One region of the Streptomyces sp. 17_S59 genome, then DNA from elsewhere that is predicted to be linked to it. Evidence: riboswitches for the same ligand, from Rfam matches in the RefSeq annotation. Region 1 holds a riboswitch; each other region holds the start of a gene.
The links. Region 1 has a riboswitch for cyclic di-AMP ahead of AC1Z4A_RS14605 (M23 family metallopeptidase). Riboswitches for the same ligand answer to the same signal wherever they lie in the genome.

Region 1 (7,501 bases):
CCCGCCGCCGTGCCCACCGCATAGAAGAAGGCGATGGCCATCGCCCGGGTCTCCATCGGGAAGATCTCGGAGACGGTGAGGTACGCGCTGCTCGCGCCCGCGGAGGCGAAGAACAGCACAACCGCCCAGCACGCGGTGAGCGTGACGGCGTTCAGGTGCCCGGCGCCGAAGAGCCAGGCCGTGCCGAACAGCAGCAACCCGGCCAGCAGATAGGTCGAGGAGATCATGATGCGGCGGCCGAGCGTGTCGAAGAGCTTCCCCAGGAAGAGCGGGCCGAGGAAGTTGCCCACCGCTATTACCGCGAAGAAGTAGCCGGTACGGGAAGTGGAGACCCCGAAGAAGCGGGTGAGGATCGCGCCGAAGCCGAAGGTGATCGCGTTGTAGAGGAACGCCTGGCCGATGAAGAGCGCCAGCCCGAGCACGGCCCGCCGCCGGTAGTCGGAGAAGACCGTGCGCGCGATGTCGCGGAAGCCGAAGCTCTTGCGCTGGCGGATGGCGAAGCGCCCTTTGGCCGGCGGGAGCGCGGTCTTCCGCTCCGCCGTGACGCGCTGCTCGATCGCGGTGACGAGCGATTCGGCTTCCTCTCCCCGGCCGTGGATGAAGAGCCAGCGCGGACTCTCCGGCACATGGCGGCGTACGAACAGGATGACCAGCCCCAGGACGACGCCGAGCCCGAACGTCAGCCGCCAGCCGACGTCCTTCGCAAAGATGCTCGTGTCGAGCATCAGTATCGACAGCAGCGAGCCCGCGATGGCGCCCAGCCAGAAGCTGCCGTTGATGATCAGGTCGACGCGGCCCCGGTAGGCGGCCGGGATCAGCTCGTCGATCGCGGAGTTGATGGCCGCGTACTCCCCGCCGATGCCGAAGCCCGTAAAGAAGCGGAAGGCGAAGAACCACCAGGAGGAGTAGGACAGCGCGGTCAGCGCGGTGGCCGTCAGGTAGACGGCGAGCGTGACCATGAAGAGCTTCTTGCGGCCGAACAGGTCCGTCAGCCGCCCGAAGAACAGCGCTCCGGAGCAGGCCCCGGCCACGTACAGCGCCGCGGCGAGGCCCGTCACGCCGCCCGAGGTGATGGGCAGGCCGCTGCCCCGCTCGGAGAGGCGGCCGGCGATGTTGCCGACGACGGTGACTTCGAGGCCGTCGAGGACCCACACCGTGCCGAGTCCGATCACCACGGTCCAGTGCCACCGGGACCAGGGGAGCCGGTCCAGGCGGGCGGGCACGGACGTGGTGATCGTCCTCGCAGTCGTCGTCACGTTCTCTGATTTCCCGATCGAACTCAGAACATTCACGGGAATCAGGGCTAATAGGACGACTTATGCGATTGTCGCCCGACTGCCTCGCTGCGGTTGCAGGAGCCGTCCCGGGACGGGAGCGCTCATACGAGTGGACGGCTCCTACGACCGGGCGGCTCCTCTTACAGCTGCCCTTACGGCCGGACGGCCCTTACGGCTGGAGTCCTCGCGCCCGCAGCCAGGGCAGCGGGTCCACCGGCGAGCCGCCGCCCGGCCGCACCTCCAGGTGCAGGTGGGGGCCCGTGACGTTGCCGGTCGCGCCGACCCGGCCGATGACGGTGCCGGTGCCGACCTGGCCCGAGGTGATGACCATCGACGACAGGTGGCAGTACCAGACCTCGGTGCCGTCGTCGAGCGTCAGTACGATCCGGTAGCCGTACGCGCCCGCCCAGCCCGCCTGGGTGACCGTGCCGCCGGACACCGCCTTCACGGGGGTGCCGGTCGGGGCCGCGAAGTCCTCGCCGGTGTGGTTCGCGGACCACATGTTCCCGGCCTGGCCGAAGCCCGCGGTGAGGGTGTACGAGGCCACGGGGAGGACGTACGAGCCGGACGCGGAGGTCCTGGACGCGCCCTCGGAGGCGTCCTCCGCCCCGGACTCCCCGGCGGCCGAGGGCTTTTCGGCTGCCGCTCCCGCCGCGGGGTGGGTCTGTCCGTGCCCGGCCTGCTCCTGCCGGGCCTCCGCTGCCGCTGCTTCCGCCTGCTGCGCCTGCTGCGCTTGCGCCTGCTCCGCCTTGTGGGCCTCGACTCTTTCCGCCGCGGCCTGCCGCTGCCGCTCCGCCGCCGCGTGCAGCTCGCCCTCCTCCGCGGCCCGGTCGGCCGCGGCCTGCTGGTGCTCCGCCTGCTGGAGGATCCGGTTGCGCAGGGCCTCGCCCGCATCCGCCGTGTCCCGGACGACGGCCGTCCCGTCCGCTGCTGCGCCCTGCGCGGCGGAATCCGAATGCCCGTTCTCCTCGCCGCCTATCAGCGAGCCGACTCCCGGAATCTTCTGCGCCAGATCGGGCACGGATATCGGCGCCGCCTGCCGCTCCTGGGCGCTCGCCATTCCGCCCGCGCCGACGGCCGCGATCATGCCCACGCCCAGCACCGCACCGCTGCGGGCCATCGTGCCGCCGCGCTGCTTCACCACGCGGTGCCGGCCCCGGCCGGCCGGGGCCGCGGTCTCCTCGGAGGGGGCGTACGAGGGGTCATACAGGGGGTCGTACGAACTGCCGTCGTCAGCAGGCATGTTGGACGCCACGGAGGCGCACTCCTTTCCTTCCTACTCGCCTACCGGGTTAGCTGACGGGTTCGGAGCAGGAAGGTCCCCTACGGGCCGGCGTGCGGCCCGACTCACCCCAGAGTGTGGTTCCCCGGTTCCACCGACGGGATTCGGCGAAGGCGCACGGCGCCGCCCCTTGCGGCGGTGACAACAACCGCGCTGCGTTATCGAACGTTAATAGACACGGCGGCCGAAATCCAAGCCGAAAGCGTGAATCCACAACGCTCTTGGGGAGTCTTTGCAGTTCGTGCGAACTGAGCGTTCGTCAGTTGTTATGGCTCTGCATGCGGATGAATACGGACGGTACGGGGGTGGGTGGCGGGGCGGTGGGGCGGTGGGGGCGGGTCGGCCTCCGGCGGTCTTTCCCCACCCCGCCCCTTCCCGTAACCGGGGGCTCCGCCCCCGGACCCCCGGTCCTCAAGCGCCGGACGGGCTGGATTTTCCAGCCCGTCCGGCGTTGGCTCAGCCGTTGTTCGACGAGGGGCGGCGGGGGCGCCGACGGCGCGCCTGGGTGCCCTCGCTGCGCGGGGCGTCCGGCTGCTGGGCGCCCGGGCGCGGCCGGCGGCGGGAGCGGGACGGGGTGTCCGTGCGCTTCGAGATCGCGTTCGGCTTCGTCTTCTGCTTCGGCTGCGGCTGGGGCGGAGGTGCGATCGTCACCGGGATTCCGCTCGGCTCGCGGGCGCCCGTGATGCGGGCCAGTTCCGGGTCCTCCGGGTGGACCCGGGCCGTGTTCGGGGTGATCTGCGCCGTGGCCATCATCCGGCTCATCTCACGCCGCTCTTCCGGCAGTACGAGCGTGACGACCGTTCCCGACTCGCCCGCCCGTGCCGTGCGGCCGCCCCGGTGCAGGTAGTCCTTGTGGTCGACCGGCGGGTCTATGTTGACGACCAGGTCCAGGCCGTCGATGTGGATGCCGCGCGCCGCCACGTTCGTCGCGATCAGGGCCGTGACCTGGTCCGTACGGAACTGGTCGAGCACCCGGTTGCGCTGCGGCTGGCTCTTGCCGCCGTGCAGCGCCGCCGCCCGTACGCCCTGCGACAGCAGCCGCTTGACCAGGCGGTCGGCGCCCCGCTTGGTGTCCACGAACATGATCACGCGCCCGGCGCGGGCCGCGATGCGCGTGACCGTGTCCTTCTTCGCGTCCATGTCCGCGACGTGCAGCAGGTGGTGGTCCATCGTGACGACCGCGCCCACCGAGGCGTCGACGGAGTGCGTCACCGGGTCGCTGAGGAAGCGGCGCACGAGCCGGTCGACGTTGCGGTCGAGGGTCGCGGAGAACAGCATCCGCTGGCCGTCCGGGGCGACCTGGTCGAGCAGCCGGGTGACCTGCGGCAGGAAGCCCATGTCGGCCATCTGGTCGGCCTCGTCCAGGACCGTGATCGTCACGTCGCCGAGCTTGCAGTCGCCGCGCTGGATGAGGTCCGCGAGCCGGCCCGGCGTGGCGACCAGGACCTCCGCGCCGCGCGCGAGGGTCTGGGCCTGCCGGCCGATGGACATGCCGCCGACGACGGTGGCGGTCCGCAGGTTGACGGCGGACGCGTACGGGGCGAGGGAGTCGGTGACCTGCTGGGCCAGTTCCCGTGTGGGGACGAGCACGAGCGCGAGCGGGCGCCCGGGCTCGGCCCGTCGGCCCGCGGTGCGGGCCAGGAGCGCCAGGCCGAAGGCGAGGGTCTTGCCGGAGCCCGTACGGCCGCGGCCGAGGACGTCGCGGCCGGCGAGGGAGTTGGGGAGGGTGGCCGCCTGGATCGGGAAGGGCTCGGTGACGCCCTCCCGGGTCAGGGTGGAGAGCAGGGCCGCGGGCATGTCCATCGCGGCGAAGGAGTCGACGGGCGGCAGCGCCGGCGTCGTGGTGACCGGGACCTCGAACTCACCGCCCTGGGGCGCGGCGGGCCTGCGGCGCGCGGGGCCCGAAGGGGCCTGGTTGCGGGGCGAGCCCTGGTTGCGGGGCGCGCGGGAGGGGCGGGAGGCGCGGCTGGGGCGCCCTGATCCGTCGGGGCGGCGACCGGAGCCATCGGGACGTGCGGCAGAGCGAGTCATTGGGGACCTTCCCTCGACGGGTGCCAAGCCCCCTGGGTGCGGACAGGCTCGGTTGGATGCGGACGGGCTCGGTGTGGACGGGCGTGACAATGGGGCCCGCACCAGTGGTGCGGGCCCCATCGGGAGCATCGGTTCGTCAGATGGTGGTGATGTTCTCCGCCTGCAGACCCTTCGGGCCCTGCGCGACGTCGAAGGACACCTTCTGGCCCTCGAACAGCTCACGGAAGCCGTTGGAGGTGATGTTCGAGTAGTGGGCGAAGACGTCGGGGCCGCCGCCGTCCTGCTCGATGAAGCCGAAGCCCTTTTCCGAGTTGAACCACTTCACGGTGCCAGTCGCCATGTCAGTCTCCTTAGTGAATGGCGTGGACCCACACCGCCAGACCGGAAGAGACCGGCGCAAACAAAAATGCGCCACCGGCTACATAACCGAGGCGCACACGAGTTCATGGGTACCACAACTGCAACTCGAACAACCGTAGCATACAGCGCGGCCCGCCCCAACCCCTTCGCGCCCCCGGTGCCCCTGTTTCCCTCTGTTTCCCTCTGTTTCCCCTCCCCCGCCTCTCCCGCTCGGCCCTATAACTCCACGCCCTGCGCGCGGGCATGCCGGTCCGCGGCCACCTCCGCCTCCGTCTCGTCCAGGTAGACCTCGCAGACGAGCCGGCCGTCGGCCGTCATGTTGTGCTCCAGCTCCCACAGGCTGACCTCGCCGCCGCCCTCCAGCAGGAACGCGTGCTCGTAGAAGCGGCACCACGTGGCGTCCCGGCCCGCGCCCCGGCGCCTGGGCTTGGTGATCAGCGCGATGTGGTGGCCGAGCGCCCCCTGGAGCAGCTCGCGCACCACCTCCCCGGGCCCGTCCGCGTTCTCGGCCCGGCGCAGGAGCCGCCGGGCGTGGTCGGGCGAGGCCTCGGAGACGTACTCCCTGCGCGGCCGGGTCGGGCCCATGGCCAGCAGCAGCTCCTCGGCCAGCCAGGCCGGCAGCTCCTCGGCCTCGCTGCCCGGGCCGATGCCACCGCCGCCGATCCGCTCGTGCACCCGGCGCTCGGCGGCGTCCAGCGCGTCCTCGTGGGTGTACAGCTCGTACAGGAAGCGCTCCTGCGGGCCGGTGTCGTGCTCCAGCTCGTAGAGCACCAGGCTGCTGCCGTCGGCGAGCAGGAAGATGTGCCGGTAGGTGTTGCAGCGCAGGGGCCGCCGCTCGTCGTTGCGCTGGCGGTACGAGCGCAGCTCGGCCTGGTGCATCAGCGCGGTGCACAGCCGGTCCAGCACGCGTTCGCCGATCTCGAAGCCGTTCTGGGCCCGTTTCAGCAGCTCCTCGACGTGCTCGGCGGGCGTGGGCTCGCGGCCGTCGAGGCCGTCCGGCTCGCCACGGCCCGTGCTCCCGCCCTCGCCCCCGCCCGTTCGCCTCATCGCCATGCCTGTCGACCTCCCGGCCTCGTCACACCCGACACCCACCCCGCGCACTTACCGTAGCGGCGTGAACACGGGGCGGGGGCGGGGTTTTCACCAACTGGCAGGGGGACGACGGCATCCGGCGGACCCGCGCCGGGACCGACCGCGCACGGGCGGTGCGCGGGGCGAGCCGACCCGGACCCGGGCCCTCCCGGACGCCCGGCGCAGCGGGCGGGCCCGCGACCGTGCGCCCGGGGTTGACGGCCCGCTCCGCCATCCGGGGACGTGGCGCGCGCCTCTTGAGGCTTCATCGACATAGAGTGACGGAAGCATTGCTCCGCGTATCCACGGGTCTGCTCGTGTCAGGCGCGCGAGCGCGATGTCGACATCAAGCATCAAGGACGCGGAACAGGAGGCTCCAAGTGGCGAAGGCGAAGTTCGAGCGGACGAAACCGCACGTCAACATCGGCACCATCGGTCACATCGACCACGGCAAGACGACGCTCACCGCGGCGATCACCAAGGTGCTCCACGACGCGTACCCGGACCTCAACGAGGTCTCGGCGTTCGAGAACATCGACAAGGCGCCCGAGGAGCGCCAGCGCGGCATCACCATCTCGATCGCCCACGTCGAGTACCAGACCGAGAACCGGCACTATGCGCACGTCGACTGCCCGGGCCACGCGGACTACATCAAGAACATGATCACCGGTGCCGCCCAGATGGACGGCGCGATCCTCGTGGTCGCCGCGACCGACGGTCCGATGCCGCAGACCAAGGAGCACGTCCTCCTGGCCCGCCAGGTCGGCGTCCCCTACATCGTCGTCGCGCTCAACAAGGCCGACATGGTGGACGACGAGGAGATCCTGGAACTCGTCGAGCTGGAGGTCCGGGAGCTGCTCAACGAGTACGAGTTCGACGGCGACAACACCCCGGTCGTCAAGGTCTCGGCGCTCAAGGCGCTGGAAGGCGACGAGAAGTGGGGCAAGTCCGTCCTGGAGCTCATGAAGGCGGTGGACGAGGCCATCCCGGAGCCCAAGCGTGACGTCGACAAGCCGTTCCTGATGCCGATCGAGGACGTCTTCACCATCACCGGCCGCGGCACGGTCGTGACCGGCCGCATCGAGCGCGGTGTCCTCCGCGTCAACGAGACCGTCGACATCATCGGCATCCACCCGGAGAAGACGACCACGACGGTCACCGGCATCGAGATGTTCCGCAAGCTCCTCGACGAGGGCCAGGCGGGCGAGAACGTCGGCCTGCTGCTCCGCGGCATCAAGCGCGAGGACGTCGAGCGCGGCCAGTGCATCATCAAGCCCGGCACGGTCACCCCGCACACCGAGTTCGAGGGGCAGGCCTACATCCTCTCCAAGGACGAGGGCGGCCGGCACACGCCCTTCTTCAACAACTACCGCCCGCAGTTCTACTTCCGCACGACCGACGTGACCGGCGTCGTGACCCTCCCCGAGGACAAGGAGATGGTCATGCCGGGCGACAACACGACGATGTCGGTCAAGCTGAT
Region 2 (7,501 bases), 530 kb from region 1:
GCGTCGAGCCGGAGACGGCCCTGCGTGCCGCCGCCCGCACCTACCGCGATGCGATCCGGGCCGCGGAAGCGGAGCGCAACGCGTAGGACCGCGCAGGACGTGGGAGACGCGGGAGGGGAAAGGAAGCGGAACGGGGGCGGGACGGGGACGGAGCGCCCTCACCCGTTCGGCCCAGCGGCGGTCTTGACAGGGCGGCCGACGGGTACCCGAGATCCATGCGCATTCAGCACCTGGGTCTCGCCCTCCCCGCCTACCTCGGCGGCATCGCACCCTTCATCGTCGGCCTCTTCGTGGTCGCCATCCTGATCGCCGCCGTGGTCTTCGGACGCAGGTGGCGGGACGACGAGCCGCCCCCGCCCAGCCAGCCGCAGCGGCGCTCGGGCGCGTGGGAGACGCCGGTGGAACACCGGACCGGGCCCGAGACGCCCGACCACGGTCCGGGCCACGCCCACGACGAGGAGTCGGTCGGCTACGTCACCCAGCACCACGAGTCGGACGAGATGGAGACGGAGGCCAACGGGGAGCGCCGCCTTCCGCACGAGATGCGGAACCCGGGCGCCCACCCCGAGGAGCTGACCGACGAGCAGAAGAAGTGGAGCCCCGGGGGCAGCGGCTCCTTCGGCAGCGGGGGCAGCGGGCGCCACTGAGCGCTCCGTGGGAAGCGGAGTGCGTCGTCTGCAGGCCGGTGGTGGCTGGTCGCGCAGTTCCCCGCGCCCCTTCGGGGCGCTCCCCGCCCCACTCGGTAGCGTCGGGGCGTGCACGAGAACCACACGCCCCCCGCCCCACCCCTCTTCACCTGGGAATTCGCCGCCGACCCCTACCCCGCGTACGCCTGGCTGCGCGAGCACGCCCCCGTGCACCGCACCGCGCTGCCCAGCGGTGTCGAGGCCTGGCTCGTCACCCGCTACGCCGACGCCCGGCAGGCGCTCGCCGACCAGCGGCTGTCGAAGAACCCCGTGCACCACGCCGAGAGCGCCCACGGCAAGGGCAAGGTCGGCATCCCCGGGGAGCGCAGCGCGAACCTGATGACGCACCTGCTCAACATCGACCCCCCGGACCACACCCGGCTGCGCCGCCTGGTCTCCAAGGCGTTCACCCCGCGCCGGGTGGCGGAGTTCGCGCCCCGGGTGCAGGAGCTGACCGACCAGCTCATCGGCACGATTTTGAATAAGCAGGGCGCCGAGAAGGGGGAGGCGGACCTCATCCACGAGTTCGCCTTTCCCCTCCCCATCTACGCCATCTGCGACATGCTCGGCGTCCCGGCCGAGGACCAGGACGACTTCCGCGACTGGGCGGGGATGATGATCCGCCACGGCGGCGGGCCGCGCGGTGGAGTGGCCCGCTCCGTCAAGAAGATGCGGACGTACCTCGCGGAACTGATCAACCGAAAGCGGGAGGATCCCGGGGAAGACCTCATTTCCGGACTGATCAGGGCGAGCGACCACGGCGAGCACCTCACCGAGAACGAGGCCGCGGCCATGGCCTTCATCCTCTTGTTCGCCGGTTTTGAAACAACTGTGAACCTGATCGGTAACGGAACCTATGCGCTCCTGCGCCATCCGGAGCAGCGCGAGCGCCTCCAGCGGGCGCTCGCGGAGGGCGACGAGAGCCTGCTGGCGACCGGTGTGGAGGAACTCCTGCGCTACGACGGGCCGGTGGAGCTGGCCACGTGGCGGTTCGCGACCCAGGACCTCACCCTGGGCGGGCAGCGCATCGCCGAGGGCGACCCCGTGCTCGTCGTCCTCGCCGCCGCCGACCGCGACCCGGCGCGCTTCGCCGACCCCGACACCCTCGACCTGGCCAGGCGCGACAACCAGCACCTCGGCTACGGGCACGGCATCCACTACTGTCTGGGCGCACCACTGGCGCGCCTGGAAGGGCAGACGGCGCTCGCGACGCTGCTGCGCCGGCTGCCCGATCTGCGGCTCGCGGCCGACCCCGACGACCTGCGCTGGCGCGGCGGACTCATCATGCGCGGACTGCGCACGCTGCCGGTCGCGTTCACGCCCGAGCGCCCCGGATCCACTATCAGATGACCTCGCGCCGGCCTATGTGATCTCCGCGTGACCTCCGCTACACCGGCTTGTGACCCTCGGGGGTCGTCGCTATGTTCGACGACCACATCAGCCGCCACACGAGAGGCCCTCACATGCGCTCCGGCTCCGGTAGACATCGCCGCCCCCGCCAGGTACCCGCCATCGTGCTCGCAGCGGGGGTGACGGGCGCGAGCATCGCCATGCCGCTGCTCGCGGCCACCGGCGCCAGCGCCGCGGACACGGGGACCTGGGACCACGTCGCCCAGTGCGAGACCGGGGGCATGTGGAGCGCCAACTCGGGCAACGGCTCCTACGGCGGGCTCCAGCTCACCCAGGACGTGTGGGAGCAGAACGGCGGCCTGGCCTACGCGCCGCGCCCGGACCTGGCCAGCCGCGCCCAGCAGATCGCCGTCGCGGAGCGGGTGCTTCAGGGGCAGGGCCCGGAGGCCTGGCAGGGCTGCGCGTCCGGTGCGGGGCTGACCAAGGATCAGCCGGTGGCCGAGGTGAACCCGGGCGGCGGCGAGTCGACCGTGCCGGACGGGCCCTCGAAGCCCGTGTCCGAGCGGCCGACGTCGGTCACGCCGGAGCACGGGACCTCCACGCCGACCTCCCCGGCGCACAAGGGAGGCAAGGGCGGCAACGGCACCCCGTCGGGTGCGCCGTCCGGGACCTCCACGCCGTCGCCCTCCACGTCGCAGACGCCCGGCGCATCCACTTCGCCGTCCTCGTCGCCCTCCTCGTCCTCGTCCTCGTCCCCGTCCGCCTCGCCGTCCTCGCCCGGTTCTTCCGCGAGCCCCTCCACGAGCCCCTCCACGAGCCCCTCCTCGTCCGCCCCGGCGACAGGCTCTCCGGACGCGCCGGACGGGAAGCACCGCAAGGACCCCTCCGGCGACCCCTCGGGCACCCCCGTGGACCCGGCGTCCGCCACCCCGCAGTCGCCTGACGGAGCGTCCACCGAGCCCGGCACCGGCAGGCACCGCGCCGAGCCCTCGCGCTCCGGCGACGCGCAGCACGCCTCGCGCGGCGGCGAGGACGCCCGTACGGACCTGTCGGCCGGTGCGGGCGACTACACGGTGCGCCCCGGTGACAACCTGTCAGTCATAGCGGAGGAGCACTCCGTTGCCGGTGGCTGGCAGACGCTCTATCAGAAGAACAACAAAACTGTCGGAAGCGATCCGGACCTCATCAAGCCTGGTCAGCGGCTCGATGTCCGTAAGTAGCAGGGAGGTTCGGGGCGAATGTCCGTTCCAGTCGAAAGTGAGACATGGGTCTCGTTCGGTTGGGGCTGGAGTGAGTTCGTCCGTTCGCTTCAAACCCCGCCTCACCTGCGGAAATGATCGGTTCCCACGAGTAACTTCCGGCAACCGTGGCCGAAAAGTGGGGTTTGAACACGCCGCCTGACTGTGTTTAACGTCGTCACCGCTCGCCACCGCGAGCACCACGGCCGCACGCCGAATCCTGCCGGCGGCCGGGGGAGTCGTCGCGCAAGCGCCGTAGGCAGGAGCGGGGGAACCAAGGTAGGGCGCCGGATCCGGTCCCACGGCCAGTGGCCTGGGGAGCGGGACGGCTTGGGGTGAAGCCCGGTGCACAACACCGGGCCGGGCAGACTCACGGTCCGAACCCGACAGCTCACCTCGTAGGCGTCGGTGAGGAAAACGACTCATGTCCAAGGGCAAGCACCGTCGTCCGTCCAAGGCCGTCCGCATCGTCGCGCTCGCCGGCGTCACCGGCGCAGCGGTCGCAGCCCCTCTGATGGTCGCGACCTCCGCCCACGCCGCCTCCGTCGACCAGTGGGACAAGGTCGCCCAGTGCGAGTCCACTGGCAACTGGCACATCAACACCGGCAACGGCTACTACGGCGGCCTGCAGTTCGCGCAGGACTCCTGGGTCGCCGCGGGCGGTACCCAGTACGCCCCGCGCGCCGACCTGGCCACCAAGGCCCAGCAGATCGCCACCGCCGAGCGCCTGCTCGCCATGCAGGGCCCGGGCGCCTGGGGCTGCGCCGGCGCGGGCAGCCTGAGCAAGGGCGGCGCGAAGGCCGACGTGGACACCTCGGGCTCCGGCTCCGTGTCGAAGAAGTCCTCGAAGTCCTCCTCGCACGGCAGCTCCACCACGAGCCACGCCGACCGCAGCCAGCGCTCCACCGCGCCGAAGCACGCCAAGCCGGCCCAGGAGGCGGACGAGCAGGCCGACGAGACCCCGGCGCCGAAGCAGCGCGCGCCGAAGCACGCCGCCCCGCAGACCGTGCAGAAGGGCGACGGCAACTACGAGGTCAAGGAAGGCGACACCCTCTCCAAGATCGCTGAGACCCAGCAGATCAAGGGCGGCTGGGAGAAGCTGTACGACCTCAACAAGAACATCGTCGCCAACGCGGACACCATCTACCCGGGTCAGATGCTGCACACCAGCTGATCGCGTCCGGTCCTCGCCCTCCGCCCCGAGCACGGGCGAGGACCGGTGCACGACCGACGGGTGAGCGGCCTCCGCCGCGACGCCGCTCATGCGCGGGACCGCCCCGCTCCGATGCGCCTTCCCCCCGAGCCGCATCGGAGCGGGGCTCCGTCGTTCCCGGGCGGTTTTTCCGTTGAGCGAACAGACGGGCTGTTCATCCCGCGATCTCGGCGTTTGTGCTGTTTTTTCAGATTTTCCGGCCCGGTTGCGCGGTCCGCGGGCGGGGGCAGCCTCCCGGGCCCGTTAGGCTCGTGCTGCAGAACTCCAGACACACACGAAGGAGACCCTCGTGCCGTCCATCGACGTCGTCGTAGCTCGCGAGATCCTCGACTCGCGAGGCAACCCCACGGTCGAGGTCGAGGTCGGCCTCGACGACGGCTCCACGGGCCGTGCCGCCGTGCCGTCCGGCGCCTCCACCGGTGCCTTCGAGGCCATCGAGCTGCGTGACGGCGACCCGGAGCGCTACCTCGGCAAGGGCGTCGAGAAGGCCGTCCTCGCCGTCATCGAGCAGATCGGCCCGGAGCTGGTCGGCTACGACGCCACCGAGCAGCGCCTGATCGACCAGGCCATGTTCGACCTGGACGCCACCGACAACAAGGGCTCGCTGGGCGCCAACGCCATCCTGGGCGTCTCCCTCGCCGTCGCGCACGCCGCCTCCGAGGCGTCCGACCTGCCGCTCTTCCGCTACCTCGGCGGCCCGAACGCGCACCTGCTGCCCGTTCCGATGATGAACATCCTGAACGGCGGCTCGCACGCCGACTCCAACGTGGACATCCAGGAGTTCATGATCGCCCCGATCGGCGCGGAGTCCTTCTCCGAGGCCCTGCGCTGGGGCACCGAGGTCTACCACACCCTCAAGAAGGTGCTGAAGGGCCGCGGCCTGTCCACCGGCCTCGGCGACGAGGGCGGCTTCGCCCCGAACCTGGGCTCCAACCGCGAGGCCCTCGACCTCATCCTCGAGGCCATCAAGGAGGCCGGCTACACCCCCGGCCAGGACATCGCGCTGGCGCTGGACGTCGCCGCCTCCGAGTTCTACAAGGACGGCGTCTACACGTTCGAGGGCCAGGACCGCACCGCCGCCCAGATGACCGAGTACTACGCCGAGCTGGTCGAGGCGTACCCGCTGGTCTCCATCGAGGACCCGCTGTTCGAGGACGACTGGGCCGGCTGGAAGACCATCACCGACAAGCTCGGCGACAAGGTCCAGCTCGTCGGCGACGACCTGTTCGTCACCAACCCCGAGCGCCTCGCCAAGGGCATCGAGGAGGGCACCGCCAACGCCCTGCTGGTCAAGGTCAACCAGATCGGCTCGCTGACCGAGACCCTCGACGCCGTCGAGATGGCCCAGCGCAGCGGCTTCAAGTGCATGATGTCCCACCGCTCCGGCGAGACCGAGGACGTCACCATCGCCGACCTGGCCGTCGCCACCAACTGCGGCCAGATCAAGACCGGCGCCCCGGCCCGCTCCGAGCGCGTCGCCAAGTACAACCAGCTGCTGCGCATCGAGGAGATCCTCGACGACGCCGCGGTGTACGCCGGCCGCAGCGCCTTCCCGCGGTTTCGCTCTGCGAACCAGTAAGTACTGCAAGGGCTGACGTCGTCAAGGGCCGACTCCCCAGGGGCTGACCTCCCTTAGGGTCTGACCCCCGCCAGTCGCCGTACGTCCCCGGCCGCGGTCCCGTACCGTGTCCGGGGACGTACGTTCGTAAGGACCGAAGGGGAGGCGACGTGGGCGCGGACCGGTTCTCCACCGCGACCAGGCTCAAGGCGCTGGGCACGGCGCTGGTGCACGGGTCCGGCGCCGCCCGGGTCTACCGCGCCCGGCCGCCGCGCCGCAGCCGGCTCACGGGCCGCGCGGCGCTCCTCGCCCTGGTCGTCTGCTCGCTCGTGGTGGCCCTCGCCTACCCGATGCGGCAGTGGGTCACCCAGCGCTCGGACATCGCCGACCAGCGGCGCCAGACCGAGCACGCCCGCGAGCAGGTGAAGCGGCTGCGCGACGAGAAGGCCCGCCTTGAGGACCCGGCGTACGTGGAGCAGCAGGCGCGCGAGCACCTGCACTACGTGCGCCCCGGCGAGACGGGCTACAGCGTGGTGGACGGCAGCGGGGACGCCAAGCGGCCCAAGGACCAGGGAGCCGGCGACCGCCCCTGGTACAGCAACCTCTGGGACGGCGTGGACACTTCCGACGGCCACGGCTGATCGGCTGATCCGGTCCGTACATCTTTCGACAAGACCTTCCGACGAGCACGAGCGAGCACATGGACACCCCTCCCCCGAAGACCGAGCCCACCGCGCCGACCGAGGCGGACATCGCCGCGTTCAAGGAGCAGCTGGGCCGCCCGCCGCGCGGACTGCGGGCCATCGCCCACCGCTGCCCCTGCGGCAACCCGGACGTCGTCGAGACCGCGCCGCGGCTGGAGGACGGCACGCCCTTCCCGACGCTGTACTACCTGACGTGCCCGCGGGCCGCCTCCGCGATCGGGACGCTCGAGGCGGAGGGGGTCATGAAGGAGATGACCGCCCGTCTGGAGTCGGACCCGGAGCTGGCCGCGGCGTACCGGGCGGCGCACGAGGACTACATCCGGCGGCGGGACGCCATCGAGGTGCTGGAGGGGTTCCCCAGCGCGGGCGGCATGCCGGACCGGGTGAAGTGCCTGCACGTGCTCGTCGGGCACTCGCTGGCCGCGGGCCCGGGCGTCAACCCGCTGGGGGACGAGGCGATCGCGATGCTGCCGGAGTGGTGGCGCAAGGGGCCGTGCGTGACGCCGTGCGCAACGGAGACGGAGACGGAGGCAGAGACCTCATGACCCGCGTCGCCGCGATCGACTGCGGTACCAATTCCATCCGTCTGCTCGTCGCCGACGCCGACCCGGACACCGGTGAGCTGGTCGAGCTGGACCGGCGGATGACGATCGTGCGGCTCGGCCAGGGGGTGGACCGCACCGGGCGGCTGGCTCCCGAGGCGCTGGAGCGCACCTTCGCCGCGTGCCGGGAGTTCGCGGAGGTCATCCGCG
Region 3 (7,501 bases), 2.2 Mb from region 1:
GCATCACCCGCGTACTGGGCGTACTCGGGTGATGCGACAACGCGGCGAGGCGCCGTGCCAGGCGCCGCAGGACCCGTGTCGGCCCGCCGGACAGCCCCCAGGGCCTCGGCGAGGCCGGGGATCTCCAGGTGGACGACGACCACGGGCTTGGCGTTGCGGGAGCGGGCGACGGCGTCGCGGAGGGCGTTCGCGAGGTCCGCGGCGGAGGCGTCGCCGACCCAGGGGATGGCGGTGACGACGACGGCGTCGCTCGCCCGGTCGGCGAGGGCCTCGGCGAGGGCGGCGCGGAAGTCCTCCGGCGCCGCGGCCGTGGTCAGGTCGTGCGGGGGCAGGGGGCGGAGCCCGTCCGTGAGGCAGGCGTCGTAGGTGAGGAGGGCGAGGGACTCGGAGTTGCCGAGGATGGCCACGCGCGGGCCGGCGGGCGGCGGCTGGGTGGCGAGGAGCAGCCCGGCGTCGCCCAGCTCGGTGACCGTGTCGACGCGGATGACGCCGGCCTGGCGCATCAGGTCGGTGACGGTGGCGTCGGGGATCCGCGTGGTCGGGACGGCGTGCCCGGTGGGCGCGGCGACGGCGCCGTGCCGGGCGCCCTTGACCACGACCAGCGGCTTGCGCGCCGCCGTCCGGCGGGCAAGGCGGGTGAACTTGCGCGGGTTGCCGATCGACTCCAGGTACATCAGGGCGACGTCGGTGTCCGGGTCGTCGTGCCAGTACTGGAGGAAGTCGTTGCCGGAGAGGTCGGCGCGGTTGCCCGCGGAGACGAAGGTGGAGACGCCGGCCAGCCCGGCCGCGCGGCGGTGCAGGCCGCCCAGCAGGGCGATGCCGATCGCGCCGGACTGGCTGAACAGGCCGATCCGCCCGGCGGTGGGCAGCTCGGGGGCCAGGGAGGCGTTGAGCCGGACGCCGGGGGCGGTGTTGACGAGGCCGAAGGCGTTCGGCCCGATGACGCGCATGCCGTAGGAGCGGGCCTGGCGGACCAGCTCGCGCTGGCGGTCACGGCCGTCCGGCCCGCTCTCGGCGTACCCGGCGGAGAGGACGACCAGGCCCTGGACGCCGTGCTCGCCGCAGTCGGCGACCACCGACGGCACCTGCCCGGCGGGCACGGCGACGACGGCGAGGTCGACGGTGTCCGGGATGTCCAGGACGGAGCGGTGGGCGGGCACACCCTCCGGCTCCAGCACCGAAGCCCCTTCGGGAAAGGCGCGGTTGACCGCGTAGGTGCGCCCGGTGAAGCCGCCCGCGAGGATATTGCGGAGCACGGTGCGGCCCATGCCGCCGGGCTCACGGCCGGTGCCGACGACGGCGACGGAGCCGGGGGCGAGGAGGCGCCGGACGGAGCGGGCCTCGGCGCGCTGCTCGCGGGCGCGCTGGACGGCGAGGGAGCGGTCGGTGGGTTCGAGGTCGAGTTCGAGGCGGACGACGCCGTCCTCGAAGCTGCGCTTCTGGGTGTACCCGGCGTCCGTGAAGACTTTGATCATCTTTGTGTTGGCGGGCAGCACCTCGGCCGCGAAGCGGCGGATCGACCGCTCGCGCGCGACGGCCGCGATGTGCTCGAGGAGGGCCGAGGCGACGCCCCGGCCCTGGTGTGCGTCCTGGACGAGGAAGGCGACCTCGGCCTCGTCGGCGGGTGCGGAGGCGGGCAGGCCGCGGGCGTCGATGCGGTCGTAGCGGACGGTGGCGATGAACTCGCCGCCGACCGTGGCCGCCAGGCCCACGCGGTCGACGTAGTCGTGGTGGGTGAAGCGGTGCACGTCCCGGTCGGACAGCCGGGGGTAGGGGGCGAAGAAGCGGTAGTACTTGGACTCGTCCGAGACCTGCTCGTAGAAGCTGACCAGGCGCCGCGCGTCGTCGGGGGTGATGGGACGGATCTGTGCCGTGCCGCCGTCGCGCAGCACGACGTCGGCTTCCCAGTGGGCCGGGTACACATGCTCGGACTGCTCGGACGGCGTCTGCATGGGGCCAGGGTAAGGCCGGGCACCGACAGGGCGGCCTGGGCCGTCCGGCTCCCGTGGGGGCTGGATCTCCCAGGGCCGGGACCGGGCACGGGCATCGCGCACCGCGTGCCACAATGGTCTAGACAACCGCTTTCGATTCGAAGGGCAACACCATGGTTGAGCGCCGCGTAAACGTCGGCTGGGCCGAGGGCCTGCACGCCCGGCCTGCGTCGATCTTCGTCCGTGCGGCGACCGCCGCCGGCGTCCCCATGACGATCGCCAAGGCGGACGGCACCCCCGTCAACGCCGCCTCCATGCTCGCCGTGCTGGGCCTGGGCGCCCAGGGTGGCGAGGAGATCGTCCTCGCCAGTGAGGCGGAGGGTGCCGAGGCCGCGCTCGACCGGCTTGCCAAGCTCGTCGCCGAGGGGCTCGAGGAGCTTCCGGAGACCGTCTGATCCACCGGGCCCGCCTCTGACACAGGCCCGCGCTCGCTCCGGCGGGCCGAAGGATCCGCGGCGGGGCCGCGGCGGCTGACAGGTGCCGCCGCGGCCCTCTTGCGTTTCGCTCCGCGTTCCCGCCGCGCGGCATCGCGGATTACCCGCGTCATCCGCGCCCGTATGCGCAATTGCGCGTGCCGTGCGCGGCACCGCTGCCGCGCACGGCACGCCGACCGGAAACCGCCACGATTTCCCGGCCTATTTCCCCAGTAATAGCGGCGCGTTGTTAAGAGCGAAAACCGGCGGTGTTTACAGCGTGTTTCGGGTGGTCCGCCCGGCGCATCCGGTAGGTGCCGGGCGAGCGCCCGGCGCGCACCGCGGCGAGGGCGCGCGCCCGCTCCGCGTCCCGGCGGGCCACGGCGTCCACGAGCGCCCCGCACGTCTCCCAGTCCGCCACCGGGTGCAGCGGCGCCTCGGGCGCGTACACCCAGGCGATCTTGCGGCGCAGCTGGGTGAGCAGCGTGGCGAGGCTGGGGCTGCCGGAGGCCTGGGCGAGGGTCTCGTCGAACCAGTCGCCCAGGGGGCGCAGATCGCCCGTGCGGCCCGTGCGGGCCCGGTCCCGGCCCAGCCGGACCAGCCCGCGCAGGACCTTGAGGTGGGCGTCGGTGCGCCGCTGCGCGGCCCGCGCGGCGCCCAGCGGCTCCAGCAGGGCGCGAACGTCGAGCAGGTCGGCGGCCTCCTGCTCGGAGGGCTCCGCCACGCAGGCGCCGGCGTGCCGGCGGGTGGTCACGAAGCCCTCGGAGGCCAGGGTGCGCAGGGCCTCGCGGACGGGCACCCGGGAGACGCCGTAGCGGCGGGCGAGGAGTTCCTCGACGAGCCGGCTGCCGGGCGGGAAGACGCCGGAGACGATGTCGTCGCGAATCGCCGTGCACACGGCGTGCGTGGAAATCCGGCCGCCCTCACGCCTGTCTTCGCCCTCGCCGTTCACGCACGCGACTCTATGGCAAACTCCGGGAATTTCCGACGGCGCCTTATGGCCAAGGATATTTTCCGGCCAATGCGGCTGCCGGGCCGCTGGATATGAGCCGCCATCGGACAAGCCTGAGCCCGTACCGGACACGGACCGACGGAAAGGACCCCGGCCGGGGCCGGGGTCCTTCGCAAGCTCGTGTGCGGCTCCGCCGCGCGCCGGCTACAGGTCGACGCCGTGCGAGCGCAGGTAGGCGACCGGGTCGATGTCGGAGCCGTAGGTGGGGGCCGTGCGGGCCTCGAAGTGCAGGTGCGGGCCGGTGACGTTGCCGGTGGCGCCGGAGAGGCCGATCTGCTGGCCGGGGGTGACCGACTGGCCGACGGACACGTCGATCGACGACAGGTGGCCGTACTGGGTGTAGGTGCCGTCGTTCATCTTGATGACGACGTTGTTGCCGTACGCGCCGCCCCAGCCGGCCTCGACAATGGTGCCCATGCCCACGGCGTGCACGGAGGTGCCCGACTCGGCGTGGAAGTCGACGCCGGTGTGGCTGCCGGAGGACCACAGGCCGCTGGAGGCCTTGTAGCCGGTGGAGACGTAGGAGCCGTCGATCGGCATCACGAAGGTGTTGAGGCGCTTGCGCTCGGCCTCGCGGGCGGCGCGCTCCTTGGCGGCGCGCTCCTCCTCGATCTTGCGCTTGGCCTCTTCGGCGCGCTGCTTGGCGTCGGCGGCCTTCTGCCGGGCGGAGACCTCGGCCTGGTGGCGGGCGGCGGCCTCGTCGGCGGCGCTGCGCTGGGTCTCGGCCTGGGCGTCGACGTTGTCGGCCATGACGTCACCGATGACGATGGCCTGGTTGAGGCCGGTGTCCTCGGGGCGGTGGGTGTCGTCGGAGGCGGCGAAGGCCGGGGCGGCGACTCCGGCGACGACGCCGGCGGCCGTGAGGGTGGCTATGCCCGCCACGTTGGCGCCCACGCGAACGGCGCGGCCCGGACGACGGTGTTTCCCGGTGGGACGGGTGAACGACATGGCTGTCGCTATCCTTTCCTTCCTTCTCGCCTACCGGGTTAGCTGACGGGTTCGGAGCAGGAAGGTCTCCTACGGCTCCCTCGTGAAAGGGGGCCGATTCACCCCAGGGGACGTGTGGGTCCCCGGCTCCCCTTGCTCGCGCTCGGGGACTCGGCGATGACTGCCCGGGGCCGCGGTTGCGGCTCCGATCTGACGGACAGCCGCCCTGACGCTAATCCGCGTCAGATTCGAACGGCAAACAGAACGCAGCTTTTATGACGTACGCCACACGACCAACACGCAACCACTGCCTGAAATTGGACATAAGGGAGGCGCGTGGGACTCGGTGAGCCCACGCGCCTCCCTGGTGCGCCGGGGTACGGCTGCCGGCTTGAGCAGCCGTCAGGCCGTGACGACCGTCACGGGGCCGATGCCCAGCGCCTTGACCGGCTCCGTGATCTCGGCCGCGTCGCCGACGAGGACGGTGACCAGGCGGTCGGCCGGGAAGGCGCTCACGACGGCCGCGGTGGCCTCCACCGTGCCCGTCTCCGCGAGGCGTTCGTACAGCCGCGCCTGGAAGTCGTCCGCCAGGTGCTGCTCGACCTGGTCCGCCAGCGTGCCCGCGACGGCCGCCGCCGTCTCGTACTTCAGCGGGGCGACCCCGACCAGGTTCTGCACGGCCACGTCGCGCTCGGCCTCGGTGAGGCCCTCGGCGGCGAGCGTGCGCAGGACCGTCCAGAGGTCCTCCAGCGCCGGCCCGGTGTTGGGGGTGTCCACGGAGCCGCTGATGGCGAGCAGCGCGGTGCCCGTGCCCTCGGGGCCGGAGCGCAGCACCTGGCCGAAGGAGCGGACGCCGTAGGTGTAGCCCTTCTCCTCGCGCAGGACCTTGTCCAGACGGGACGTCAGGGTGCCGCCGAGGCAGTAGGTGCCGAGCACCTGGGCGGGCCAGACGCTGTCGTGCCGGTCCGGTCCGGTGCGGCCGATGAGCAGCTGGGTCTGGACCGCGCCGGGCCGGTCCACGATGACGACGCGGCCGGTGTCGTCGCCGCCGACCGCCGGCACGGGCCGGGGCTCGGCGGGGGCGCCCGTCCAGGCGCCCAGGGTGTCGGCCAGGACCTGGTCGAGGTCGATGCCGGTGAAGTCGCCGACGACCACCGCGGTCGCGGTGGCGGGGCGGACGTGCGCCTCGTAGAAGGCCCGCACGGCGGCGGCGTCGATGCGCTCGACGGTCTCCTCGGTGCCCTGCCGGGGACGGGACATCCGGGAGTCGGCCGGGAACAGCTCGGCGGACAGGGCCACGGCCGCGCGCCGGGCGGGGTTGGCCAGCTCGTGCGGGATCTCGTCCAGGCGGTTGCGGACGAGGCGCTCGATCTCGTCGTCCGGGAACGCGGGGGCGCGCAGGGCGTCCGCGAGCAGGCCGAGGGCCTTGGCCAGCCGGGAGGCGGGGACCTCCAGGGAGAGGCGGACGCCGGGGTGGTCGGCGTGCGCGTCGAGAGTGGCGCCGCAGCGCTCCAGCTCGGCGGTGAAGTCCTCCGCGCTGAGCTTGTCGGTGCCCTCCGAGAAGGCGCGCGCCATGATCGTCGCCACGCCGTCCAGGCCCTCGGGCTCGGCGTCCAGCGGGGCGTCCAGGCTGACCTCGACCGCGATGACCTGCTGGCCGGGGCGGTGGCAGCGGAGCAGGGTGAGGCCGTTGGACAGCTGCCCGCGCCCGGGGGCGGGGAAAGCCCAGGGGGTCGGCAGGCCGGGCTGGGGCTGGGGGTGGAATTCCATCGAGGGGCCTGCGGTCTCCGTGGTGCTCGGGGCTACGGCGTCGTTCACTGGGCCGTCTCCTCTTCCTCGTTCGTCTCGGCGGCGGTGGGGGCTCCGGTGCCCTCGGCATCGGTGTCCTCGGCGCCGTGGACGGCCTCGGCCTCCTCGGCCACGCCGTCGGCCGGCCCGGGCGTCGGCTCGTAGACCAGCACCGCGCGGTTGGCCGGGTGCAGCCGGGCCTTGGCGACCGCCTGCACCTCCTCGGGCGTGACCTCCAGGGCGCGGTCGACGGCCGTGAGGGCCAGCTTGGGGTCGCCGAACAGCACGGCGAAGCGGCACAGTTCGTCCGCCCGGCCGCTGACGGTGGCGAGCCGGTCCAGCCACTCGCGCTCCAGCTGGGCCTGGGCGCGCTCCATCTCCTGCGCGGTGGGCCCCTCGACGGCGAAGCGGGCCAGCTCCTCGTCCACGGCGGCCTCGATGGCGGGCACCTCGACGCCCCCGGACGCCTTGACGTCCAGCCAGCCGAGCGAGGGGGCGCCCGCGAGGCGCAGCAGGCCGAAGCCGGCCGCGACAGCGGTGCGGTCGTGGCGGACCAGGCGGTTGTGGAGGCGGGAGGACTCGCCGCCGCCGAGGATGGTGAGGGCCAGGTCGGCCGCGTCGGCCTCACGGGTGCCGTCGTGCGGGAGGCGGTAGGCGGCCATCAGCGCGCGGGAGGGCACCTCCTCGCGCACGACCTCGCGCAGCTCCTCGCCGAGGGTGTCGGGCAGCGAGCCGTCGCGCGGGGGCTGCTTGCCGTCGTGCGACGGGATGGAGCCGAAGTACTTCCCGATCCAGGCGAGCGTCTGCTCGGTGTCGATGTCGCCGACGACCGTGAGAACGGCGTTGCCGGGGGCGTAGTACGTGCGGAAGAAGGCGCGCGCGTCCTCCAGGGAGGCGGCGTCCAGGTCGGCCATCGAGCCGATCGGGGTGTGGTGGTACGGGTGGCCGTCGGGGTAGGCCATGCCGGTCAGCTTCTCGAACGCGGTGCCGTAGGGCACGTTGTCGTACCGCTGGCGGCGCTCGTTCTTCACGACGTCGCGCTGGTTCTCCATGGACTCGTCGTCGAGCGCGGTGAGCAGCGAGCCCATCCGGTCGGCTTCCAGCCACAGGGCCAGCTCCACCTGGTGGGCGGGCATGGTCTCGAAGTAGTTGGTGCGCTCGAAGCTGGTGGTGCCGTTGAGCGAGCCGCCCGCGCCCTGCACCAGCTCGAAGTGGCCGTTGCCCTTGACCTGGGCCGAGCCCTGGAACATCAGGTGCTCGAAGAGGTGGGCGAGGCCGGTGCGGCCCTTGACCTCGTGGCGTGAGCCGACGTCGTACCAGAGGCAGACAGCCGCGACGGGAGTCAGGTGGTCCTCGGAGAGCACCACTCG
Region 4 (7,501 bases), 3.0 Mb from region 1:
CCCGGTCCACCGGGCGTCGCTGGCGGCCCCGTGGGAGACGATCGTCCTCGACGACCGGCGGCTCCTGCACGGCGTCTCGCCCGTCCGGCCCGCGCCCGGCGCCCGTACGGGCGTGCGCGACATGTTGCTGGTCGACTTCTTCCCCGGCGGCGCCGAGGGCTGAGCCGATCGAGCAGCAGCACGGCACCGGAGCGGTGCCGCGAGAATCCGGTCGACGACGAGACCGACGACGATACCGACGACGAGCAGGAGATCCCATGCGTTATGCGGACGGCCCCAGTACCCACGACGAGATCCACGTTGACGCGGCCCCGGCCGAGGTCTGGAGGCTGGTGACCGACATCGGGCTGCCCGCCCGGCTCAGCCCCGAGCTGCAGCGCACCGAGTGGCTGGACGGTGCCGACGGCCCGGCGCCGGGCGCGCGCTTCGAGGGGCACAACCACCACGGGATGCTGGGCGACTGGCGGACCGTCTCCCATGTCGTCGAGCTGGAGCGGGAGAGACGGTTCGGCTGGGCGGTCACCGATCCGGACGACCGGTTCGGGGGCGGTGCGGCGGACCCCTCGCGCCCGTTGGCCGTCTGGGTGTTCGAACTCCGGCCCGAGGGCGATGGCACCTTGCTGCGGCACTCCGTCCGCATCGGTCCCGCGCGGTCCGGGGTCAGTCTGGCGATCGACCGCATGCCGGAGAAGGAGGAGGCGATCGTCGAGACGCGGCTGGGCCAACTCCGCTCCGGGATCAGGGCCACGCTGGAGGGCGTGAAGCGCCTCGCCGAAGCGGGGGAGTGACCCGGCGGCCAGCCTGGCGCGCGAACACAGGTCCTTCGATCATGGTGAGGGCATGACCAAGATCAAGGCCATTGTCTTCCGCACCTACGGGCCCGCCGACGTGCTCCGGCCCGCCGAGATCGACATGCCCAGGCCGGGCCCCGGTCAGGTCCGCATCGCGGTGCGCGCGGCGGGCGTCAACCCGATCGACCACAAGCTCCGCAGCGGCGGCATGGCCGAGGTCTTCCCGCTCGACCTGCCGCACGTCCCCGGGGTGGAGGCGTCCGGGATCGTGGAGGCGGTCGGCGAGGGGGTCTCCGGGGTGTCGGCGGGGGACGCGGTCCTGGGCAAGACCGTCACCGGCGCCTATGCCGAGCAGGCCCTGGCCCGCGCCGACCAGTTGACGACCAAGCCCCTCTCGCTGTCCTGGGAGCGGGCCGCGGCGCTGCCCGTGGCCGCCGAGACGGCCTGGCGCACCCTCGCCGAGCTGGACCTGCGGGAGGAGGAGACGCTGCTGGTGCACGGCGCGGCCGGGGGAGTGGGCACCATGGCGGTGCAGTTCGCCCGCGCCCGGGGGGTGCGGGTGATCGGCACCGCGAGCGAGGCCAATCACGAGTACCTGCGCGGCCTCGGGGCCATTCCGGTCTCCTACGGGGAGGGGCTGGCCGACCGGGTGCGGGAGGCGGCGCCGGAGGGGGTGGACGCGGCGCTGGACGCGGCGGGCAAGGGCGACGCGGTCGGGGTGTCGGTCGGGCTGGCCCGCGGCCCCGGCCGCGTGGTGACGATCGTCGACGCCGAAGGCGCCCGGCGCCACGGGGCGCGCTTCAGCTCGGGCGGCCGCGGGGGCGAGCAGACCGTCCCGGCCCTGACCGCCGCGCTGGGTCTGCACGAGGCGGGCATCCTCCAACTGCCGATCCACCGGGTGTACCCGCTGTCCGAGGCCGCCGAGGCGCACCGCGCCAGCGAGCACGGGCATCTGAAGGGGAAGATCGTGCTGACCGTGGTGTGAGGCCGGGGGTGCCGGGACGCACTGCACGGTGCCCAGGACGGGGTCAACCGCTGGCGTACGGTACCGCTGATGTGGGCCGAAGTGCCGGGAGAGGCACGATGGCAGGGAAGTTGACGGGCAAGGCAACAGGAAAGTGGCGGGAAAGTGACGGGGAAAATAACGGGGAAGCGGACGAGTGCGGCGCTGTGTGCCGCACTGCTGCTCGTGCTCGCGGGCTGCTCCTCCTCTTCCGAGGACGACGGGCCGGACCCGGACGGGGACCGTACGACGGCCCGGCCCGGCGCCTCCGGCAAGCCCGGGTCCACGGGATCGCCTGAGGCATCCGGCTCGTCGCCGTCGTCGGCGTCCGCCCGCTGGCAGCCGAAGCCGGGCACCCTCTGGCAGTGGCAGCTCGGCGGCTCGGCCGACATCTCCGTGGACGTCCCCGTCTACGACATCGACGGCTTCGAGAATTCCGCGAAGACCGTGGCCGAACTCCACGCCCGCGGGCGGAAGGTGATCTGCTATATCAACGCCGGTGCCTGGGAGGACTTCCGGCCGGACCAGAAGAAATTCCCCAAGGAGCTGCTGGGCAAGAAGAACAAGGGCTGGGAAGGAGAGAAATGGCTGGACATCCGCCGTCTCGACATTCTCCGGCCGCTCTTGGCGGACCGCTTCGACATGTGCCGGCAGAAGGGCTTCGACGCGGTGGAGCCGGATCTGACCGAGGGCTTCAGGAACGACACCGGCTTTCTGCTGAGGGCGGATGATCAGCTGGCCTTCAACCGGATGCTGGTGAAACTGGCCCATGACCGCGGTCTCGCCATCGGTCTGAAGAACGATCTGGAGCAGATCCCGGAGCTGGTGGGGGACTTCGACTTCGCGGTCAACGAACAGTGCGCCCAGTACGGCGAGTGCGACCGGCTGACGCCGTTTGTGAAGCAGGACAAAGCGGTCTTCCACGTCGAATACGACCTGGAGCCGGGCGACTTCTGTGCCACGGCGAAGCGGCTCGGGCTCAGTTCCATGCAGAAGAAGCTCGATCTCGACGCCTGGCGCCGCCCCTGCTGAAACGGTGCCGCCGGATGGTTCCGGCGGCCCCTCAAATCCCCGCCGCCACCAGGGAACAGGGCCTTTCGAGCGGATTCCGGAAAGGCCCGGTTCCGGCAATCGGGCCGAAGTGAAGAAGTTCACAGATTCCGCTCTCGGCGCCGAATCCGGTTGCCCGATGGTGCAGGATCTCTCCTCGAACACAAGATCCCGTCACAGAGGCGGGCGACCCGGGCGGACGCCGAGTCCTGCCGCCGCACCGGGTGCGGAACCCAATTGATGGATCGGCAGGAGCGGGAGACCCAAGCAGTACGGACCACGAAGGCAGTGGTCCTTGGGGTGAAGCCACCACGGTGGCCGGGCAACTTCGCAGCCCGAACCCGACAGGTCATCTTTCGCAGGCGGATGTCGAAGGGCTTTGGCATGTCTGCGTTGCCTCGAATACCCGCGCTCGTTTCCCGCGCCGGTACCGCTTCCGCCCTCACCGCGGCCACCCTGGCGGCCTCGGTCCTCGTCTCCGGCCTGGCCGCCGGAGCATCGGCGGCGACCCCGGGCGAGCAGGCCCTGAAGGTCGCCGCGGCCAAGCAGGGCTCGCCCTACCAGTACGGTGCCGCGGGCCCCAACCGGTTCGACTGCTCGGGCCTGACCCAGTACTCGTTCAAGCGCGTGGGCAAGTCCCTCCCGCGCACCGCACAGAGCCAGTACAACTCCACCCGCCACCTCTCCAGCGGCTCGCGCCAGCCCGGTGACCTGGTCTTCTTCCACTCGGGCAGCAACGTCTACCACGTGGGGATCTACGCGGGTAGCAACAAGATCTGGCATGCACCGAAGCCCGGCGCGTCGGTGCGGCTGGAGAAGATGTGGACGAACAGCGTGTGGTACGGCCGCGTCAACTGACGAACGGTGCAGCCGTGATCCCGCCCGGAGCGCGAACACCGGGCGGGCCCGCACAGCGCCATGTCGCGCTGGACGGCCCTACCGCAGGCGCGGCAGCGCATCCCGTGCCGCATGGCTGAGGGTCTTGAGATCCTCGGCGAACCGCTCCCGGTGCGCCTTGGGCAGCGGCTCCAGGAAGAAGTGCCGGATGTTCTCCCGGTGGACGCGCGCCGCCTGCACCACCGTGCGCTCGCCCTCGGCGGTCAGCCGCACGATCCGGCCCCGCCGGTCCTCCGGATCGGCGTCCCGGACGACCAGGCCGACCGCCTCCATCCGGTCCACCAGCCGGGTGACGCCCCCGGTGCTGAGCACCCGCTCCTGGGCGATGGACCGCATGGACAGCCCCGCCTCTCCCGCGCGGCCCAGGATCAGCAGCACCTCGAACATCGCATGGCTGATCCCGCACTCCTCCTCGATCGCCCGCCCCAGGATGTACTCCAGCCGGTTCGCCGCCCCCTGCAACCGGCCGAAGGCCAGCACCAGGCCGTCATCGGCGGCCTGCCGTGCCGTCGCGATCTCCGTCTTGTCCGCCACCTGGTCCCTCTCGCGCTCCGTTACGGTGGGCCCATGCTTTGACGCCTGCCCGGCAACCGGGCACCCCCGCGGCCTCCTTCGTCCGTCGTATCCGGCTCTGGACCCCACGAAGGAGACCTTCTCATGAACACGTCGACTCCCCTCGACGTCCCCGACGAGTTTGCCGTGTCCTACGGCGCGAACGGCGCCGAGGCCCGCGCCTGGCTCGCCCGGCTGCCCCGCCTGGGCGCCGACTTCCTCGACCGCTGGGACCTGCGCCCCGACGGCCCGTCAGCCTTCGGCATGGCCTCGCTCGTCCTGCCCGTTCTCCGTGCCGACGGCACACCTGCCGTCCTCAAGCTCCAGCAGCCCCGCGAGGAGACAGCAGGCTGCGCCCGAGGCCTCAGGACCTGGGACGGCAACGGCATGGTGCTCCTCCTCGACCACGACGAGGCGACCGCCACCCAGCTACTGGAACGCCTGGACGCGACCCGCCCCCTCTCCTCGGTCCCCGACGACCACACGGCCCTGCAGATCCTGGCAGAGCTGCTGGCCCGCCTGTCCTCGGTACCGGCCCCGGAGGGCTTGCGCCGCCTGTCGGACGTAGCGGCGGCGATGCTCGCCGAAGTCGCGCAGTCCGTCCCCGCCCTCAACGACCCGGCCGAACGGCAACTGGTACGCACCTGCGCATCGGCCATGGCCGAACTGACCGACGAGAGCGGCGACCGCCTCCTCCACTGGGACCTTCACTACGACAACGTCCTCGCCGGGGAGCGCGAACCCTGGCTGGCCATCGACCCCGAACCCCTGTCCGGCGACCCGGGCTTCGAGCTGCTGCCGGCACTGGTCAACCGCTGGGAGGAGGTGATGGCGTCGGGCTGCATCACCCGCGCGGTGCTCCGTCGCTTCGACCTCCTCACCGAGGTCCTGGGCCTGGACCGGCAGCGGGCGATCGGCTGGACACTGGGACGCGTGCTCCAGAACGCGCTGTGGGACATCGAGGACGGTAGGAGTGTGCTGGAACCGGCGCAGGTGGCCATTGCTGTGGCTTTGCTGGGGCGTTCGGAATAGCGGGGGACGGGCCTCGACCAAGCGGCCGTCCTGCTCGGCCGGCTGTCGCCTCGGCGGCCTCGGTGATCTCCCAACCGTTCTGTACGAGCTGCGTCGCAATGGTGAGCGTCTTGGCAGCACGGGCCCGGTCCGTAGGGCGCAGGCCGCACGCCTCACCGCGACGCAGCCCCCCGGAAAAGCTCATGTGGCTCATTGCCCTTGCCTAACTCCGGTCAGGGGTCTAGGGCCCCATCAGGAGTAACTCAGGTAGCCGCCCGTGGCAGCCAATCAGGATGCTGGTACCGAGAAGCGTCGGCGATCGATAGTGCAGGGGCGTATCCGGTCTTCCTGAAAGGGATTTAGTGTGACGCACCATCCGAAATCCATGCAGCTCGAAGGTGATGAACTTGAGCTGATGGGGACGCTGGTAAGCAATATCGATGGAATGCTGCGGCAGGTCCATAGAATCGTGACCAGGAATGTGATCGCAGTAGACCCTAAAGGCGGGCCGAAAATCGCGCGTTTCTATTTCGACAACATTCGCATCGTTGTCGAGGACGAATTCGGATGCGGGGTCTACGAGGATCCCCCCGGGGTCTGCAGACCGTGCAACCCAGGCGAGTAAGCTCTGGCCGGCGTAAATGAACGAGGGCACTGCCGTGCTCTGGGGCCGTAACCGTTGCGTCCCGGAAAACGGGTTCCGGCGCGTCGTGAATGCGTCGCCGGAACCCTGTCGCCACAGGTTGTGGTTCGAGCCCCGCCCGCCCCCCCCGCACGACTCCTCCCGCCAGCGGTGCGCCGCGCCCTCCGAAGGTGGGGCGTCGGGTGCCGGGTCGGCGCGGTGGCCCGTCCTCCTTCGCTCCATCCGTTACGGATGTCCTGAACACACTCGGCATTCCCTTCCGGAAGGACGGTCGGATGAGCATGGCTCGGCGTTTGCGGCAGTGCGTCCTGGTGACGGTCGCCGTATCGACCACGGCGTTCGTGCTGGCCGGTTGCGGGGGCAACGGCGGGTCCAGCCGGCCGCCGTCCTCCGCCGCTTCGGCGACCGGCTCGGGCGCCGCAGCTGTCCCGTCGGCCGTTCCGGGCGGGCAGCACAATCAGGCCGACGTGGCCTTCGCCCAGGGGATGATCCCGCATCACCGGCAGGCGGTCGTGATGGCGGAGATGGCCGAGAAACGCGCCTCCTCCGGCGACGTGAAAGCCCTCGCCACGAAGATCAAGAAGGCGCAGGCTCCTGAGATCGACACCATGACGGCCTGGCTGAAGGCCTGGGGCGAACCGGTTCCCCCTGACATGAGCGGCATGAGTCACAGCAGCCCCTCGGGCATGCCCGGTATGCCCGGCATGATGACGGACCGGCAGATGGACGATCTCCGCGGAACCACCGGCACGGCCTTCGACCGGATGTTCCTGACCATGATGATCGCTCACCACGAGGGCGCGCTCACCATGGCGGACATGGAGAAGAAGCAGGGCCGGTACGGTCCGGCCAAGCAACTGGCCGACAGCATCACCACCTCCCAGAGCGCCGAGATCGCGCAGATGCGCACGATGCTCGGTCCCAGCAGTTGATGGCAGATGGCAGATGGCAGATGACAGATGACAGATGACAACGGTCAGGCACGGGAGAGCCGCTTGCGCAGGCCGTAGCCGGCGGCGCCGACGGCGATGACCGTTGCGCCCCAGATCACGGAGGCGAGCGGCAGGGCGAACGCCAGAGCCAGGCATCCGGACATGCCGACGACGGGTACGGCCGGGGCCGGGCGGCCTTCGTCGGGGGTGAGGGTGAAGGCGCTCGCGTTGGCGATGGCGTAGTAGACCAGCACCCCGAACGAGGAGAAGCCGATCGCCCCGCGCACGTCGGCGGTACCCGCCAGCAGCGCGACGACCGCGCCCACGGCGAGTTCGGCGCGGTGCGGCACCTTGAAACGCGGGTGCACCGCGGCCAGCCTGCGCGGCAGGTGACCGTCACGGGCCATCGCCAGCACGGTGCGCGAAACGCCCAGGACCAGGGCCAGGAGCGAACCGAGCGCCGCGATCGCCGCCCCGGCCCGGACGACCGGGGCCAGCCCCGGCGCTCCGGCCGCGCGCACGGCGTCGGCCAGCGGGGCGGCCGCGTGGGCGAGGCCGCCGGTCCCGAGCACGGCCAGGACGGCCAGCGCCACAGCTGTGTAGACGAGCAGGGTGATGCCCA

Region 2: it holds a riboswitch for cyclic di-AMP, as region 1 does, so the genes downstream of both, AC1Z4A_RS12200 (transglycosylase family protein) here and AC1Z4A_RS14605 (M23 family metallopeptidase) in region 1, are expected to answer to the same signal.
Region 3: it holds a riboswitch for cyclic di-AMP, as region 1 does, so the genes downstream of both, AC1Z4A_RS24885 (M23 family metallopeptidase) here and AC1Z4A_RS14605 (M23 family metallopeptidase) in region 1, are expected to answer to the same signal.
Region 4: it holds a riboswitch for cyclic di-AMP, as region 1 does, so the genes downstream of both, AC1Z4A_RS01570 (C40 family peptidase) here and AC1Z4A_RS14605 (M23 family metallopeptidase) in region 1, are expected to answer to the same signal.

The regions. Positions count from the first base shown of each region.
Region 1 covers NZ_JBXOWD010000001.1:3,298,581-3,306,081, forward strand. Annotated here, with positions in the region: gene AC1Z4A_RS14600 (MFS transporter) at 1-1,256, opposite strand, end outside; gene AC1Z4A_RS14605 (M23 family metallopeptidase) at 1,447-2,532, opposite strand; cyclic di-AMP (ydaO/yuaA leader) riboswitch at 2,544-2,679, opposite strand; gene AC1Z4A_RS14610 (DEAD/DEAH box helicase) at 3,016-4,590, opposite strand; gene AC1Z4A_RS14615 (cold-shock protein) at 4,727-4,930, opposite strand; gene AC1Z4A_RS14620 (DUF6227 family protein) at 5,167-6,003, opposite strand; gene tuf (elongation factor Tu) at 6,402-7,501, shown strand, end outside.
Region 2 covers NZ_JBXOWD010000001.1:2,772,317-2,779,817, reverse strand. Annotated here, with positions in the region: gene AC1Z4A_RS12220 (nucleoside triphosphate pyrophosphohydrolase) at 1-86, shown strand, start outside; gene AC1Z4A_RS12215 (DUF6479 family protein) at 216-647, shown strand; gene AC1Z4A_RS12210 (cytochrome P450 family protein) at 756-2,036, shown strand; gene AC1Z4A_RS12205 (transglycosylase family protein) at 2,201-3,256, shown strand; cyclic di-AMP (ydaO/yuaA leader) riboswitch at 3,516-3,694, shown strand; gene AC1Z4A_RS12200 (transglycosylase family protein) at 3,699-4,448, shown strand; gene eno (phosphopyruvate hydratase) at 4,777-6,066, shown strand; gene AC1Z4A_RS12190 (FtsB family cell division protein) at 6,216-6,686, shown strand; gene AC1Z4A_RS12185 (DUF501 domain-containing protein) at 6,746-7,294, shown strand; gene AC1Z4A_RS12180 (Ppx/GppA phosphatase family protein) at 7,291-7,501, shown strand, end outside.
Region 3 covers NZ_JBXOWD010000001.1:5,457,219-5,464,719, reverse strand. Annotated here, with positions in the region: gene AC1Z4A_RS24900 (bifunctional acetate--CoA ligase family protein/GNAT family N-acetyltransferase) at 1-1,952, opposite strand, end outside; gene AC1Z4A_RS24895 (HPr family phosphocarrier protein) at 2,105-2,386, shown strand; gene AC1Z4A_RS24890 (GntR family transcriptional regulator) at 2,655-3,356, opposite strand; gene AC1Z4A_RS24885 (M23 family metallopeptidase) at 3,561-4,364, opposite strand; cyclic di-AMP (ydaO/yuaA leader) riboswitch at 4,378-4,530, opposite strand; gene AC1Z4A_RS24880 (M16 family metallopeptidase) at 4,746-6,113, opposite strand; gene AC1Z4A_RS24875 (M16 family metallopeptidase) at 6,158-7,501, opposite strand, start outside.
Region 4 covers NZ_JBXOWD010000001.1:341,461-348,961, reverse strand. Annotated here, with positions in the region: gene AC1Z4A_RS01590 (2OG-Fe dioxygenase family protein) at 1-163, shown strand, start outside; gene AC1Z4A_RS01585 (SRPBCC family protein) at 258-788, shown strand; gene AC1Z4A_RS01580 (NADP-dependent oxidoreductase) at 841-1,776, shown strand; gene AC1Z4A_RS01575 (endo alpha-1,4 polygalactosaminidase) at 1,921-2,826, shown strand; cyclic di-AMP (ydaO/yuaA leader) riboswitch at 3,060-3,224, shown strand; gene AC1Z4A_RS01570 (C40 family peptidase) at 3,229-3,702, shown strand; gene AC1Z4A_RS01565 (MarR family winged helix-turn-helix transcriptional regulator) at 3,781-4,275, opposite strand; gene AC1Z4A_RS01560 (aminoglycoside phosphotransferase family protein) at 4,399-5,325, shown strand; gene AC1Z4A_RS01555 (hypothetical protein) at 5,669-5,929, shown strand; gene AC1Z4A_RS01550 (DUF305 domain-containing protein) at 6,130-6,879, shown strand; gene AC1Z4A_RS01545 (APC family permease) at 6,924-7,501, opposite strand, start outside.